4 regions of the Pseudorhodoplanes sinuspersici genome follow, and region 3 is predicted to be linked to each of the others. Evidence: predicted binding sites of a transcription regulator. Region 3 holds the regulator's gene; each other region holds the start of a gene.

Region 1 (3,209 bases), 1.8 Mb from region 3:
GTGCACCTCCTGCGCCGGTTTGCTCCAGTCGATCCGCGTTTCGCCCTTGTTCAGCTTTTCGGCGTAGGTCACGCCCGCGTCCGGTTGCGGCACGACTTGCAGCGTGCCGCGCTCCAGTGCGCCGAGCGCACGATGCATCAGATCGCTGCCGATACTGGCCAGACGATCGTGCAGAGCGCCGGCGGTCATGTCGGCATCGATCGGCATGCGCTCCATCATCGCCATGCCGCCGGTGTCGAGGCCCTCGTCCATCTTCATGACGGTGACGCCGCTCTCCGCATCGCCTGCCATCACCGCGCGGTTGATCGGCGCAGCACCACGCCAGCGCGGCAACAGAGACGCATGCAGATTGAAACAGCCGAGCGGCACCGCCTCGAGAATCGCCGCCGGCAGGATCAGCCCATAGGCGACGACCACCGCAGCATCGGCATCGAAGGCGCGGAACTGCGCCTGCGCCTCTTGCGTCCGCAATGTCTTCGGCGTCAGCACCGGCAGGCCGAAGCGCTTGGCCTCGCGCGCCACCGGCGTATCCTGCAGCTCCATGCCGCGGCCGGCCGGCTTTGGCTCGCGCGTATAGACGGCAACCACCTCATGCCCGGCGCCGACGATCTCCACCAGCGTCGGCACCGCAAAGTCCGGCGTGCCCATGAAGATCAGGCGGAGCGGCATTACTCCGCCGCCTGTTTCGCGATCTTGGTGTATTTCTTGATGACGCGGTCGCGCTTCAGCTTCGAGATATGGTCGATGAACAACACGCCGTTCAGATGGTCGATCTCATGCTGCAGGCAGGTCGCCAGCATGCCGTCGGCGTCGACTTCGTGCAGCTTCCCGTCGAGATCGAGATAGCGGACCTTGATCTTCGCCGGCCGCTCGACCTCCTCGTAATATTCCGGGATCGAGAGGCAGCCTTCCTCGTGCACGTTCATCTCCTCCGACGACCACAGGATCTCCGGATTGATGAAGACGGCCGGCCTCTTCTCTTCTTCCTTGCCGGCAAGGTCCATGGTGACGAGGCGCAGCGGCTCGGCGATCTGGATCGCGGCGAGGCCGATGCCGGGTGCCTCATACATGGTCTCGAACATGTCGTCGGCGAGTTTGCGGATAGCCGCATCCACCTTCTCGACCGGCTTGGAGACCAGACGCAGGCGCTTGTCAGGAATAACGATGATGTCGCGGAGTGCCATGCGCGCGATGTAAGGATTGCGCGGCGCGCGGTCAATTTGGTTTTGCGGCTCTTCCCTCTCTCCCAGAGGTTCCTTCCCGCTCCCCGTAGAGGGCGGGGAAAGGGAAGAAATCCCTGGACAAATGTTCTCTTTTTGTTCTATGGCGCTTCCGAATCGTGCTAAAAGGGCCGGATGGACACCTTCGCCCTGATCCGGGACCGCCTGACCGGCGTCGATCCCCTGCTGGTTGTCGCCATCGTCGCGGCGGCCTTCGCGCTCGTTCTGGCGGCCGTCATCGGCGTCGCGGTGGTGCTGATGGCGCGGCGGCGACGCCGCCTGTTGCAGGCCGCAGAAGCGGAGCGAATCGAAACCGAACAGAACGAAGCGCGGATGCAGAGCGAAGCCCGCATGGCCGAGCTTCGCCGCATGCAGGCGGAAACCTCGGGTCTCGTCCGGGCCATGGGCGACATGCTGGCCAACCGGCAGTCGCAATTCGAGAAATCTTTCTCCGAGCGGCTGGACGCCGTGACCCATCGTGTCGGCCAGTCGGTGCAGCACTCCACACAGCAGACCACCGACAATCTCGCGCGGCTGAACGAACGGCTCGCGGTGATCGATTCGGCGCAGCAAAATATCACGGCCCTCGCCTCGCAGGTCACCTCGCTGCAAAGCGTGCTGTCGAACAAGCAGCAGCGCGGCGCCTTCGGCCAGGGCCGCATGGAGATGATCATCGAGGATGGGCTGCCGAAGGGCACCTACGAATTCCAGTTCACGCTGTCGAACAGCACCCGCCCGGACTGCGTCATCCACTTTCCCGACCAGCGCCCGCTGATCATCGATGCCAAGTTTCCGCTTGAGGCGGTGACCGCGTTCCGTGACTCGAAGTCCGACGACGAACGCAACCTCGCCGGCAAGCTGCTGCGTCAGCATGTGTCGAAACACATTGCCGATATCGCCGGCAAATACCTGCTGCCCGGCGAAACGCAGGATCTGGCGCTGATGTTCGTGCCGTCGGAATCCGTCTATGCCGAGTTGCACGACCAGTTCGACGATTTGATCCAGCGGGCCTTCCGCTCCAAGGTGGTGATCGTGTCGCCCTCGCTGCTGATGCTGGCGATCCAGGTGATCCAGCAGATCCATCGCGACGCCAAGATGCGCGAAGCCGCCGACAAGATTCACGCCGAGGTCGGCAATCTGATGGACGACCTGCGCCGCCTGCGTGACCGCGTCAACAAGCTCGACAACCACTTCGGCCAGGCCAATGAGGATATCCGGCAGATCCTCATCTCCGCCGACAAGATGGAGAAGCGCGGCGCGCGCATCCGCGAAGTGGAATTCGATGGTGACGACGACGATGCCAGCGCCGTGGTGATCCCGGCGCCGATCGGCGCCCGCCGGATCGCGGGGGAATAGGTCGCCACAGAATTGCTGTCATGGCCGGGCTTAAGCCGTCGAGGACGGCGTCGTTGACGCCTATGCCCGCGCATCCACGTCTTTCTTCTCTTCAATATGAATCAAAAGACGTGGATCCAACATCCCTCGGCTTGGCCGAGGGGACGGCCGTAATAAGGCGCAAGTTGTTTAAATCCGGCTTGCGATGACAAGCGCGAGCATGACGGCTAGCATCCACTGTGGCGAATCTGAGTTCCGCATGACGACTCTTGAATCCTCCGCGAAAACCACCTGGTCCGACGCACTTGCGGTTTATCTGAAGCCGCGGGTGTTGATCGTCATCCTGCTCGGCTTTTCGTCGGGGCTTCCGCTCGCCTTGTCCGGCACCACGCTGGCGATCTGGATGACCGAGAGCGGGGTGAACCTGCGCACCATCGGTCTCTATGCGCTGGTCGGCCTGCCCTACACCATCAAGTTTCTCTGGGCGCCGCTGGTCGATGCGCTCGATGTGCCGATCCTGTCGAAGGCGCTCGGGCGGCGGCGCGGCTGGCTGGTCTTCTCGCAATTGCTGCTGGCCGCCGCGATCCTGTTCCTGGCCTTTCAGAATCCGAGTGCCGCGTTGTGGCCGGTCGCGCTGGGCGCGGTGCTGGTGGC
Region 2 (3,209 bases), 170 kb from region 3:
GTGAAGGATGTGCCGCCGGACATCGCGCGGCGCGCGAAGTTCATCGAACCGCAGCTCGTCGCCGAAATCGCCTTTCGCGGCTGGACGCGCGATGGCCTCGTCCGGCAGGCGTCGTTCAAGGGATTGCGCAGCGACAAGCCCGCAAAAGAGATCGTGAAGGAGACGCCGATGCCGACACGCAAGGTGGCCAAGGCTGCTGCGACATCCGCAAAGAAGGCGGCAAGCAAGTCTGCGCCGAAAGCGAGCAGCGCGCGGCGGAAGGCGGCGGCCCCGCGCAAGCCTGTCCGTTCGTCCGCCAGCGACGGTGCAGAGCAAATCGAAGGCGTCCGCGTCACCCATCCCGATAAGGTGCTGTTCGCGGCCCAGGACGTCACCAAGCGCGAGTTGATCGATCATTATCTGTCGATTGCCGATGCGATGCTGCCGCATATTGTTGACCGGCCGATCAGCCTCGTGCGCTGTCCGAGTGGCAGCGGCGGATCGTGCTTCTATCAGAAGCATGCCTCGGATGGCTTTCCCGGCGAGTTCAAGTCGATCAGCATTCGCGAGAAATCGGGCACCGACAAATATCTCTATATCGAGGACGAGCGCGGGCTCATCGCCGCGGTGCAGGTGGGCGTGCTGGAACTGCATCTGTGGTGCTGCCATGTCGACGATGTCGAGAAGCCGGACCGGCTGATCTTCGATTTCGATCCCGACGAGGGGCTCGACTTCATACATGTCAGGGAAGCGGCGAAGGAGATGCGCGCCCGGCTGAAGGATCTCGGTCTTGAATCCTTCCCGATGGTGACGGGCGGGAAGGGCGTGCATGTGGTCGCACCGCTCAAGCCCGGCCATAGCTGGGACGAGCATCGCGAATTCGCCGAAGCGCTGGCGCGGGTGATGGCGGAGGAGCATCCCGACCGTTTCGTCGCCAACATGTCGAAGGCCAAGCGCAAGGGAAAGATCTTCGTCGATTATCTGCGCAACCAGCGCGGCGCGACGGCGATCTGCCCGTTCTCGACGCGGGCGCGGCCAGGTGCCTATGTCGCGATGCCGGTGTCGTGGCAGAAGCTGGCCCGGCTCGACAATGCGCATCCGGTGGCGGTGGGCGAGGCGGCAAAGTTTTTGGGCCGCAGCGATCCCTGGCCGGGCTACTTCAAGCTCAGGCAGCCGCTGCCGAGGATGTAGGGCCGAGCGCGCGATGCCGGAGGCCTTTGAGTTGCGCAGCGGTATTTTTGCTGCTAGAACAAAAAGAGAACTTTGTTGACGGTATGGTGTTGAACCGGCCTTGTGCGCGACCACTTGTGGAAAAGGCTTGCTGCGGCAAGCGGCGGCGGACGCGACGCACTAGGGTGCGGGATTGCGCCGGTTTGAACGGGAGAGTGTTATGGCGGGTTCGGTGAACAAAGTGATCCTGGTAGGAAATCTCGGGAAGGACCCCGAAATCCGCCGGACGCAGGACGGGCGGCCGATTGCCAACCTCTCGATCGCGACGTCCGACACCTGGCGCGACAAGGCGACCGGCGAGCGCAAGGAAAAGACCGAGTGGCATCGCGTGGTGATCTTCAATGAGGGCCTGTGCAAGGTCGCCGAGCAATATCTGAAGAAGGGCGCCAAGGTTTACATCGAGGGTGCGCTGCAGACCCGCAAATGGACCGACAAGGACGGCGTCGAGAAATACTCGACCGAAGTGGTGCTGCAGGGCTTCAACTCGACGCTGACCATGCTGGATGGCCGCAGCGGTGGCGGCGGTGGTGACCGCGTGTCCGATTATTCTGGGGCTGACGATTTCGGCTCGCCCGGACCGACCGCCTCGCGCCGGCCGGCGATGGCTGGCGGCGGCGGTCGCGGCGACATGGACGACGAAATTCCGTTCTAGCCCGGGCCGCGTTAAGCCCACGCCGCGCGCACGCCGTCGATCACGAATTGCACGGCGAGCGCGGCGAGGATGACGCCGAGCAGGCGCTCCAGCACGATGTTGCCGGTGACGCCGAGCAGTTTCGCCAGTCGCGCGCCGATCATGAAGGCGAGCAGGCACGAAATCAGCACGATGGCGATGACCGCAATCAGACTGCCCAGGCGGACGATGTCCTGGCCGGCGCGTCCAGCCAGGAGAATGGCGGCGGTGATCGCGCCGGGGCCGGCCATCAGCGGGATCGCCAGCGGGAAGGCGGCGATATTGCGCACCTGATCGTCGATCGCCGCTTCCGCCTCATGCGATTTCCGCACGATGCGCACGCCGAACACCATTTCTGAGGCGATCGAGAACAGCAGCAGGCCGCCGGCGATGCGGAACGCCGGCAGGCCGATGCCCAGCTTGTTCAGGAGCCAACTGCCAATCAGCGTTGCCCCGCACAGGATGGCAAAGGCAATCAGGCTGGCGCGCAGCGCGACCTGACGGCGCGCCTTGGCCGGCAGCCCCTTCGTCAACGAGACGAAGATCGGCACGAGCCCGAGCGGATCGACCACAACCAGCAGAGTGACGAGGGCCGAGATGAAGAAGTCGAACGGCATGCAACGAGCCTCGCCCGAAGCGTGAAAAAAGGCAATGCTGGGGCAGGTTCGTAGGTGACTAAAAAGGGTCGCCTAACAATTTGAAATATAAGAGAAATTTACGAGGTTTCCGTCATAAAAGTGTTGGCTTTGGCGACGTGAATCGGCTATGGGAGCGCCAGCCGAATTCTGCTGGAAAAATTCCTTGTCTGAACCTGAAAATCCCGCGTCCGGAGGCTCCCTGCCGCCGGATATTCGCCCCGTGTCGATCACGGAGGAAATGAAGCGCTCGTATCTCGATTACGCCATGAGCGTGATCGTCTCGCGTGCGCTGCCGGACGCGCGTGACGGCCTCAAGCCCGTGCATCGGCGCATCCTCTATTCGATGAACGAGCAGGGGCATACGCCCGACAAGAAATACGTGAAATCGGCGCGTATCGTCGGTGACGTGATGGGTAAATATCACCCGCACGGCGACCAGGCGATCTATGACTCGCTGGTGCGTATGGCGCAGGATTTCTCCATGCGCCTGATGCTGATCGACGGGCAGGGCAATTTCGGCTCGGTCGACGGCGATCCACCCGCGGCGATGCGTTATACAGAATCGCGCCTGGCGCGTCCGGCGATGTCGCTTCTGGCCGACATCGACAGCGACACCGTCGATTTCAATCCGAACTATGACGGCAACGAAAGAGAGCCGGCGGTTCTGCCGGCGCGTTTCCCCAATCTTCTGG
Region 3 (3,209 bases):
ATTCGGTTGATCGAGAAATCGGGCGGCAAGTCCGGTCTATTCCGCGCAAAGGATTAGGTGTTGTGTCATTGCTTCCGGTTGCTGACGCCCTCGAACGCGTGCTGGCGAAGGCTAGGCCTTTGCCGGCGGAGCACGTGGCATTGAACGAAGCGTATGGCCGTGTGCTGGCCGAGGATCTTCGCGCGCTGCGGACACAGCCGCCCGTCGATGTGTCGGCGATGGACGGTTACGCCGTGCGCGCGGAAGATATCACAACGGTGCCGACCGAACTGACGCTGATTGGCGAGGTTGCGGCCGGGCGTCCCTTCACCGGCGCGATCGAGGCTGGGCAGACCGCGCGCATTTTCACCGGCGGAGAATTGCCTGCCGGCGCCGACACCATCGTCGTGCAGGAACATACTCGCCGCGAGGGCGACAAAATTATCTTCGCGACATTGCCGCAAGCCGGGCGTCATATCCGAAAAGCAGGGCTCGATTTTTTCGACAACGATATCCTGCTGGTCCGTAGCCGCGTGCTGACCGACCGGGATCTTTCGCTCGCCGCGGCGATGAACCATCCGCTGGTGCCGGTCCATCGCAAGCCGCGCGTTGCCATGCTGGCGACCGGCGATGAACTCGTGTTGCCGGGGCAGACGCCGGGGCCCGGCCAGATCATCTATTCGAACGGCTTTTCGATCATGGCCTTTGCGCGGCGGCTGGGCGCTGAGGTCATCGATCTCGGCATTGTAGCGGATCGTCTTGAAGACACAGTCTCCGCCATCCGCCGCGCGCGCGATGCAAATGTAGATGTCCTGGTGACGATGGGCGGCGCCTCGGTCGGCGACTACGATCTCGTGCAGAAGGCGCTCTCGGCCGAAAACATCGATCTGTCGTTCTGGAAGATTGCGATGCGACCGGGCCGCCCGCTGATGCATGGACAATTGGGCGAAATGCAGGTGCTCGGCCTGCCGGGCAATCCCGTGTCGGCTTATGTCTGCGCCTTCCTGTTCCTGGGACCGCTGCTGCGGAAGATGACCGGGCGGCATGATGTCGAGAACCCGACCGAGCAGGCTTTGCTGGGCTCCGACCTGCCGGAGAATGACGAGCGGGCCGATTATCTGCGTGCCCGGATATCGCGGTCGGTCCGCGGAGCCCTGGTGGCGACGCCGTTTCCGCTGCAGGATTCGTCGATGGGCCGGGTGCTGGCCCATGCCGATTGCCTCGTCCTCCGCGAGCCGCTGGCACCGCGGGGCGCGGTTGGCTCGATCTGCACGATCCTGAAACTTCCCCTTTGAAATCCCTTCGCTTTCTTCACTCCAAATTAAGGGCTTGCAGAACACATATCGAACATATAGTGTCCGTTCATGATTTGTTTCGCACCCCTTGAGGTGCCGGTTGCCGGGGGAGACGATCGATGTTGACGCGGAAACAGTTCGAGCTTTTGCGCTTCATCAACGAGCGGCTGAAAGAAGCCGGCGTGCCACCCTCCTTCGACGAGATGAAGGACGCGCTCGACCTGCGCTCCAAGTCCGGCATTCACCGGCTGATCACGGCTCTGGAGGAGCGCGGCTTCATTCGCCGCCTGCCCAACCGCGCCCGGGCGATTGAGGTGATCAAGCTGCCCGATTCCGTCGTCCAGGGACCAGGCGCCCGCCGCGGCTTCACGCCCAGCGTCATCGAAGGCAATCTCGGCCGTGTCCGGACCGTCTCTTCGGAGGACGACGGCAATGGCAGCAGCGGCAATCGCCCCGTGGCCGTGCCGATGATGGGCCGGATCGCCGCCGGTACGCCGATCGAGGCGATCCAGACCAAGACTCAAACCATCAATATTCCGCCGGACATGCTCTCGGCATCGGGCGAACATTTCGCGCTGGAAGTCCGCGGCGATTCGATGATCGAAGCCGGCATCCTCGACGGCGACGTTGCGTTGATCCGCAAGTCCGACGGCGCCGATACCGGCGACATCGTTGTTGCACTGATCGACGAAGAGGAAGCCACGCTGAAGCGTTTCCGCCGTAGAGGCGCGTCGATCGCACTCGAGCCGGCGAATACGGCCTACGAAGTGCGCATCCTGCCGCCAACACGCGTGCGCATCCAAGGCAAGCTGATCGGCCTAATCCGCCGGTACTGACACGGCATCTTCGACATCCAGATCCTGTAGACGCGGCGTCGCATCACGCGGTGGTGCTTGCGGCTGCGCGGACGTTGCCGTTTGCACCGGCTTCGCCGTCCACGGGCGCTGATAGTTTGTCGGTCGCGCTGAATCGATCGCGAACGAAGAGCCGTTCCATCGTGCTCTGCTCGCGCCATTGGCCCGTGCGACGTTGCGATCAATAGCCGGCGCGGCACAATGCGGCGGAATCGTTCTGTTCGTCACGACGAAGGCTGCGATTTCGCAATCTTCGGCTGCGGCTTCCGCCGTAAGCGACAATGCTACGGGCCGCCCATCGGCCAGGCGGGCAACGCAACCGTTTTCATCGCAGCGTGTGCTTTCCGCAAGCGACGAATCCTTGGCAGATCGTGAATCCCCATCGGCGGCGAGCCATTCGCCAAGCACGAATTCGTCCCGTCGGCTCGCAATGATCCGCAAGACGCCGCCCGCGTCACGCACCGCTGCCATGCCCGCATCCGCGGAGACGAACATGTCGGGACGCGGCGTGATTAGAATGAAGCCGATGCAAGCTGCGCCCAAGCCGGCACCTGTCCAGCGCAGCGGGGAACGCAAGAGGCATACAACGACGAGGCCTGCCGTGCCGATCAGCAATGGGCCGATGCCAAAAGCGGGAATGCGGCCAACAGCGCCAGGCAAGCTGGCGACCCAGGTTGCCGCCACGATGATCCATTCAATCCCCTCGCCCATCAGCCACCAGAACGGCCGGTCGAATCCGAACGGCAAAGCGACGAGTGCCAGAAGACCCACGGGCATCACCCAGATCGAGACCGCCGGCATGGCCAAGAGATTGGCGAGAACGCCATAGGGTGCGAGGCGATGGAAGTGATAAGCGGCGAACAAGGTGGTCGCGAGCCCCGCGACCAGCGATGCGAGAATGAGTGCGACGATCTCCCGGCCTCCCCATAACGCAGTGCGTGCGCTCAAGGATTTGTCGGGCACATTGGACAGCCACGGCAGCCCGCGCTCATAGACGGCGATCAGCGCCAGTGTTGCCGCAAACGACATCTGAAAACTCGGATGGACGATCGATTCTGGCGCAATCGCCAGCAGCACCAGC
Region 4 (3,209 bases), 770 kb from region 3:
GATGTCTTTGGTGAATCGCTCAAGCTTCAGGTCGATCAAGCGTGCAATATGGGAAGGATCGCGGGTCGGCATGGTGAGACCGATATCGACAATCGAGACATCGCCATCGACGCGATAGAGCGAGAGCCGCAACGCTCTTGCGCCGACACCATCGCGGACCAGGGGATGGACGAGATCCTTCATCAAACGCGTCGCAACGGCAATCACCGCGTCTTGTGTCCAGATTGGTTCGAGCAGATAGCGTGTGCTGTGATAGAGGGGAGGAGAAACAATAAGGCGGAGCGGCTCCGCTGCATGACCAAGCGCCTGATCAAGGCGCGTCAGCAGTTCCGTCTCGAAGCGTGCGGCGAAAGGCGCGCGCGGCTTGTCAATCAGCGCGCCGACGCGCTTGAAACCGAGCCGCCGCAGCGTCGTGCGTGTATCGGGTGAGAGCCTGAGTGCCTCGATGGGCAAGGACGCGAGTGCTGCCGCTTCTTGTCCACCAGGCATCACGACAGCATGCAAGGGATGATAACGCGACAAAGCCCAGGCCGCGCCGGGCGTGTCCGCGATCGCCAGCCGCGCCTGCAATCCGAAACAGCTCAGCCGGTGAGACAGATCGGCGAGCAGTTTTTCTTCTCCGTCAAATAAATGCGCAGCGCCGGTAATATCGAGAAAGAAACCATCTGCGCCGTTGTCCTCGCTCCATGGCGACACGGATGGTGTGTAACGCGTGGCCCACAAGGTCAGCCGTCGCAAGGCTGCATCGTCAGCCGCGGGATCATGAACAGCGACTTGCAGGCCTTCCGCTTTGGCGCGCGCATCGGCCAGTGGATCGCCAACCGCAAGTCCGTATTTTTCAGCGGCCATATTCAAGGCGGCGATGCGAGGGCCACCGGAGGCGTCGGCTGAGAGAACGAACGGCCGGGCAGGATCAAACGGCTCGCCGGAAGGATCGCGCGTCTGCGTCGTGAAAAAGCGCAGGATCGGCCATCGCGGCAGCCAGACTGAAACGATACGCATGATCGAACTCCACCAACCATTCGCCCGGACGTCCGTTCCGACAGCGTTCGAGCTTAACCCTCCATTGCCAGCGCGTGATCAGGCCGAAGCGGTCGCGCGCGGCTGCGGCTGCGCCGATACGCCAGCGCGTCATCGCAACGCTCGTTCCCACAATTTCTGACGGCCGAAGCACCAGCAAAGGACGCCCGGAATTTTCAGCGGCGAGATGCAGTCTTTGACTCGCGCGAAACCCCAGGAATTCGATTACGCCGGCGACGGCAGCGGGCGAGGCGGAGCGCAAGGCCTCTTCCAGCGCCCACTGCGTCTCCCTGTCGTCCTTGGTTGCGACAAGGAGCACGCGTGCCGGATCGAGCCCCAGTCGCTGGAGACCATGTCCGTACGGGCGGCCATAGGCGGCAACATCGTTTGGTCCTGTGACGATGAGCACAGGTCCGCGTGCGCGATCGGCCTGTGCGATGCGACCGAGGAGGGTGGTCGTAAAACCGAAGGCCGCCGGCATATCGGCTGCAACGATCGGTGCGATTTCGTGCAGCGCGCCGAAGGGCAGGCCCCTTTGCGGCAGATGCTCATCGAGAGCGGCAAGGCCGAAGGGAAGCGTGGTTGCTTCGACCGAAGTCCCGTTTGCCCTCGCCAGCATCCGGCGAAGGTCCCGAACGGTCTCTTCACGGGTTTGATAAGGGGTTTTGGCATCCAACAACGGCATGATGGTAAGGGGTTCTGCATCTCGTTTGGGATGCTAGAACAAAACAAGAACAATGCAAACAGGTTTCTGCTGTCGAAGGAATTTAGAGGAAACTTCGTCCAAACCGTCAGGTCGGGCTGACCTGGCTTTTCGCCCATCTTAACTGCAGCAGCCATCGGGCATAGTTTTCACATCACCCGGCAAAAACTGCCGACTGGCAGAACGCTGCTTTTCTTCTCTCGTTAAAGAGACGTCTCTCTTCGTTGAAAAGACAACGGTTTTCTCCTTGTCCCACGATGGCACACCCCTTGCTCATATTTTCGTAACGACCAGGAGGGGCTCGTGTCGACAGCCATTGGAACCAATCTGACATCGTTATTCAGCTCGGCGGGCCGAGGGTACACTATCCCGGCAGCGCCAAGTCTTGCCCAAATCCTCACCGACGAGGATAAAAAGAAAACCTCGTCATCGCCTTCGACCATCATCAGCCTGTCGGACGAGGCGAAGGCCTATCTGGCGCAAACATCGCAGCCGGCGAACAGCGATGCGATGCCGCTTGAGACGCTCGCCACGAATGCCCGCAACTGGTTCGATCAGCAATACGAGAAACTCGGAATCTCATCCGCCATCCTGGATGGCGCGGTCGCTGTCGATTTCTCCAGTCAAAGCCGCGCAACCCTGTCGGCGATCGTCTCCAACGCGCAAAAGCTGTTCTCGAAAGACGAGGTTAAGGCCGCTCAATCGGCCTTGCAGGGCCGTTTCGACGATGCCATGGCCCATCATGTTGTGATCGCGCGACATAGCGGCGACTATGCCAGTCTCTATGACGCTGCTCTTGCCTATATGGATGAAGCCGGTGCCGACGAGCGTAATACCGCCTCGTGGCAGGCTCAGCGCAAGGCGCTTGTTGATGGTGCCGCAGCGGCACGCAAGACTTTCGGCAAAGCGCCGAACACGGGCAACAGCGACGACCCGGTTCAGGTGTTGCTCGCCAAGACAAGCGAGATGAATTCTCCGTCTTCAGGTGCAAGCAGCGGCAGCATCGCCGCGCGCGCCCGCGCGTTGCTGGACGACCAGATCAACGCAGCGGCGGACAAGGGCAGCGAACTGGTTTTCAATGCCCGCCGGACATTCGGCCAGCAGGTCGACTTTTCGAAATTCGACAACCGGATGCTCGCGACTGTCTCCCTCAATCAGGATGCAACATTTTCCATTGATGAGGCCCGCGCGGCCAAGGCCGAACTGAATCAGCGCAACCGTCTGAGCCTTTTGAACGCCATCAATTCAGGGAATAGCAGCGATCCGAGCGCGGGCAGCCTGGCGATGATCAAGCAATATGCGGCGATGAGTGCGGAAGAAAAATCGGTCCTCGGCGTGACCGAGCAGGTGATGAACCGCCTAGTCCGGGGCTATAACAGCCTTCTCTCCGTGCAGAGCAGCTTCAGCAACAGCGGGACTACGGGGATCAGCGCGTACTTGTAGTGCCATTGCTACATGGTCGGATGAGCCGTGATTCCAGTGCTGC

Evidence for each region. The regulator LexA, encoded in region 3, represses DNA repair genes until DNA is damaged. The targets are predictions, from matches to a motif close to TGTTCNNNNTGTGTTCNG.
Region 1: the regulator LexA is predicted to act here: its motif matches at 1,307-1,324, upstream of CAK95_RS02850 (DNA recombination protein RmuC).
Region 2: the regulator LexA is predicted to act here: its motif matches at 1,225-1,242, upstream of CAK95_RS22235 (single-stranded DNA-binding protein).
Region 4: the regulator LexA is predicted to act here: its motif matches at 1,740-1,757, upstream of CAK95_RS19250 (ImuA family protein).

The regions. Positions count from the first base shown of each region.
Region 1 is NZ_CP021112.1:569,524-572,732, forward strand. Features, by position in the region: gene fmt (methionyl-tRNA formyltransferase) at 1-669, opposite strand, end outside; gene def (peptide deformylase) at 669-1,184, opposite strand; gene CAK95_RS02850 (DNA recombination protein RmuC) at 1,356-2,576, shown strand; gene CAK95_RS02855 (AmpG family muropeptide MFS transporter) at 2,815-3,209, shown strand, end outside.
Region 2 is NZ_CP021112.1:4,560,013-4,563,221, forward strand. Features, by position in the region: gene ligD (DNA ligase D) at 1-1,170, shown strand, start outside; gene CAK95_RS22235 (single-stranded DNA-binding protein) at 1,370-1,861, shown strand; gene CAK95_RS22240 (MarC family protein) at 1,873-2,496, opposite strand; gene gyrA (DNA gyrase subunit A) at 2,681-3,209, shown strand, end outside.
Region 3 is NZ_CP021112.1:4,734,079-4,737,287, reverse strand. Features, by position in the region: gene moaC (cyclic pyranopterin monophosphate synthase MoaC) at 1-57, shown strand, start outside; gene CAK95_RS23070 (molybdopterin molybdotransferase MoeA) at 63-1,274, shown strand; gene lexA (transcriptional repressor LexA) at 1,394-2,110, shown strand; gene CAK95_RS23060 (ComEC/Rec2 family competence protein) at 2,093-3,209, opposite strand, start outside.
Region 4 is NZ_CP021112.1:3,966,562-3,969,770, forward strand. Features, by position in the region: gene CAK95_RS19245 (Y-family DNA polymerase) at 1-1,002, opposite strand, end outside; gene CAK95_RS19250 (ImuA family protein) at 914-1,639, opposite strand; gene CAK95_RS19255 (hypothetical protein) at 2,027-3,166, shown strand.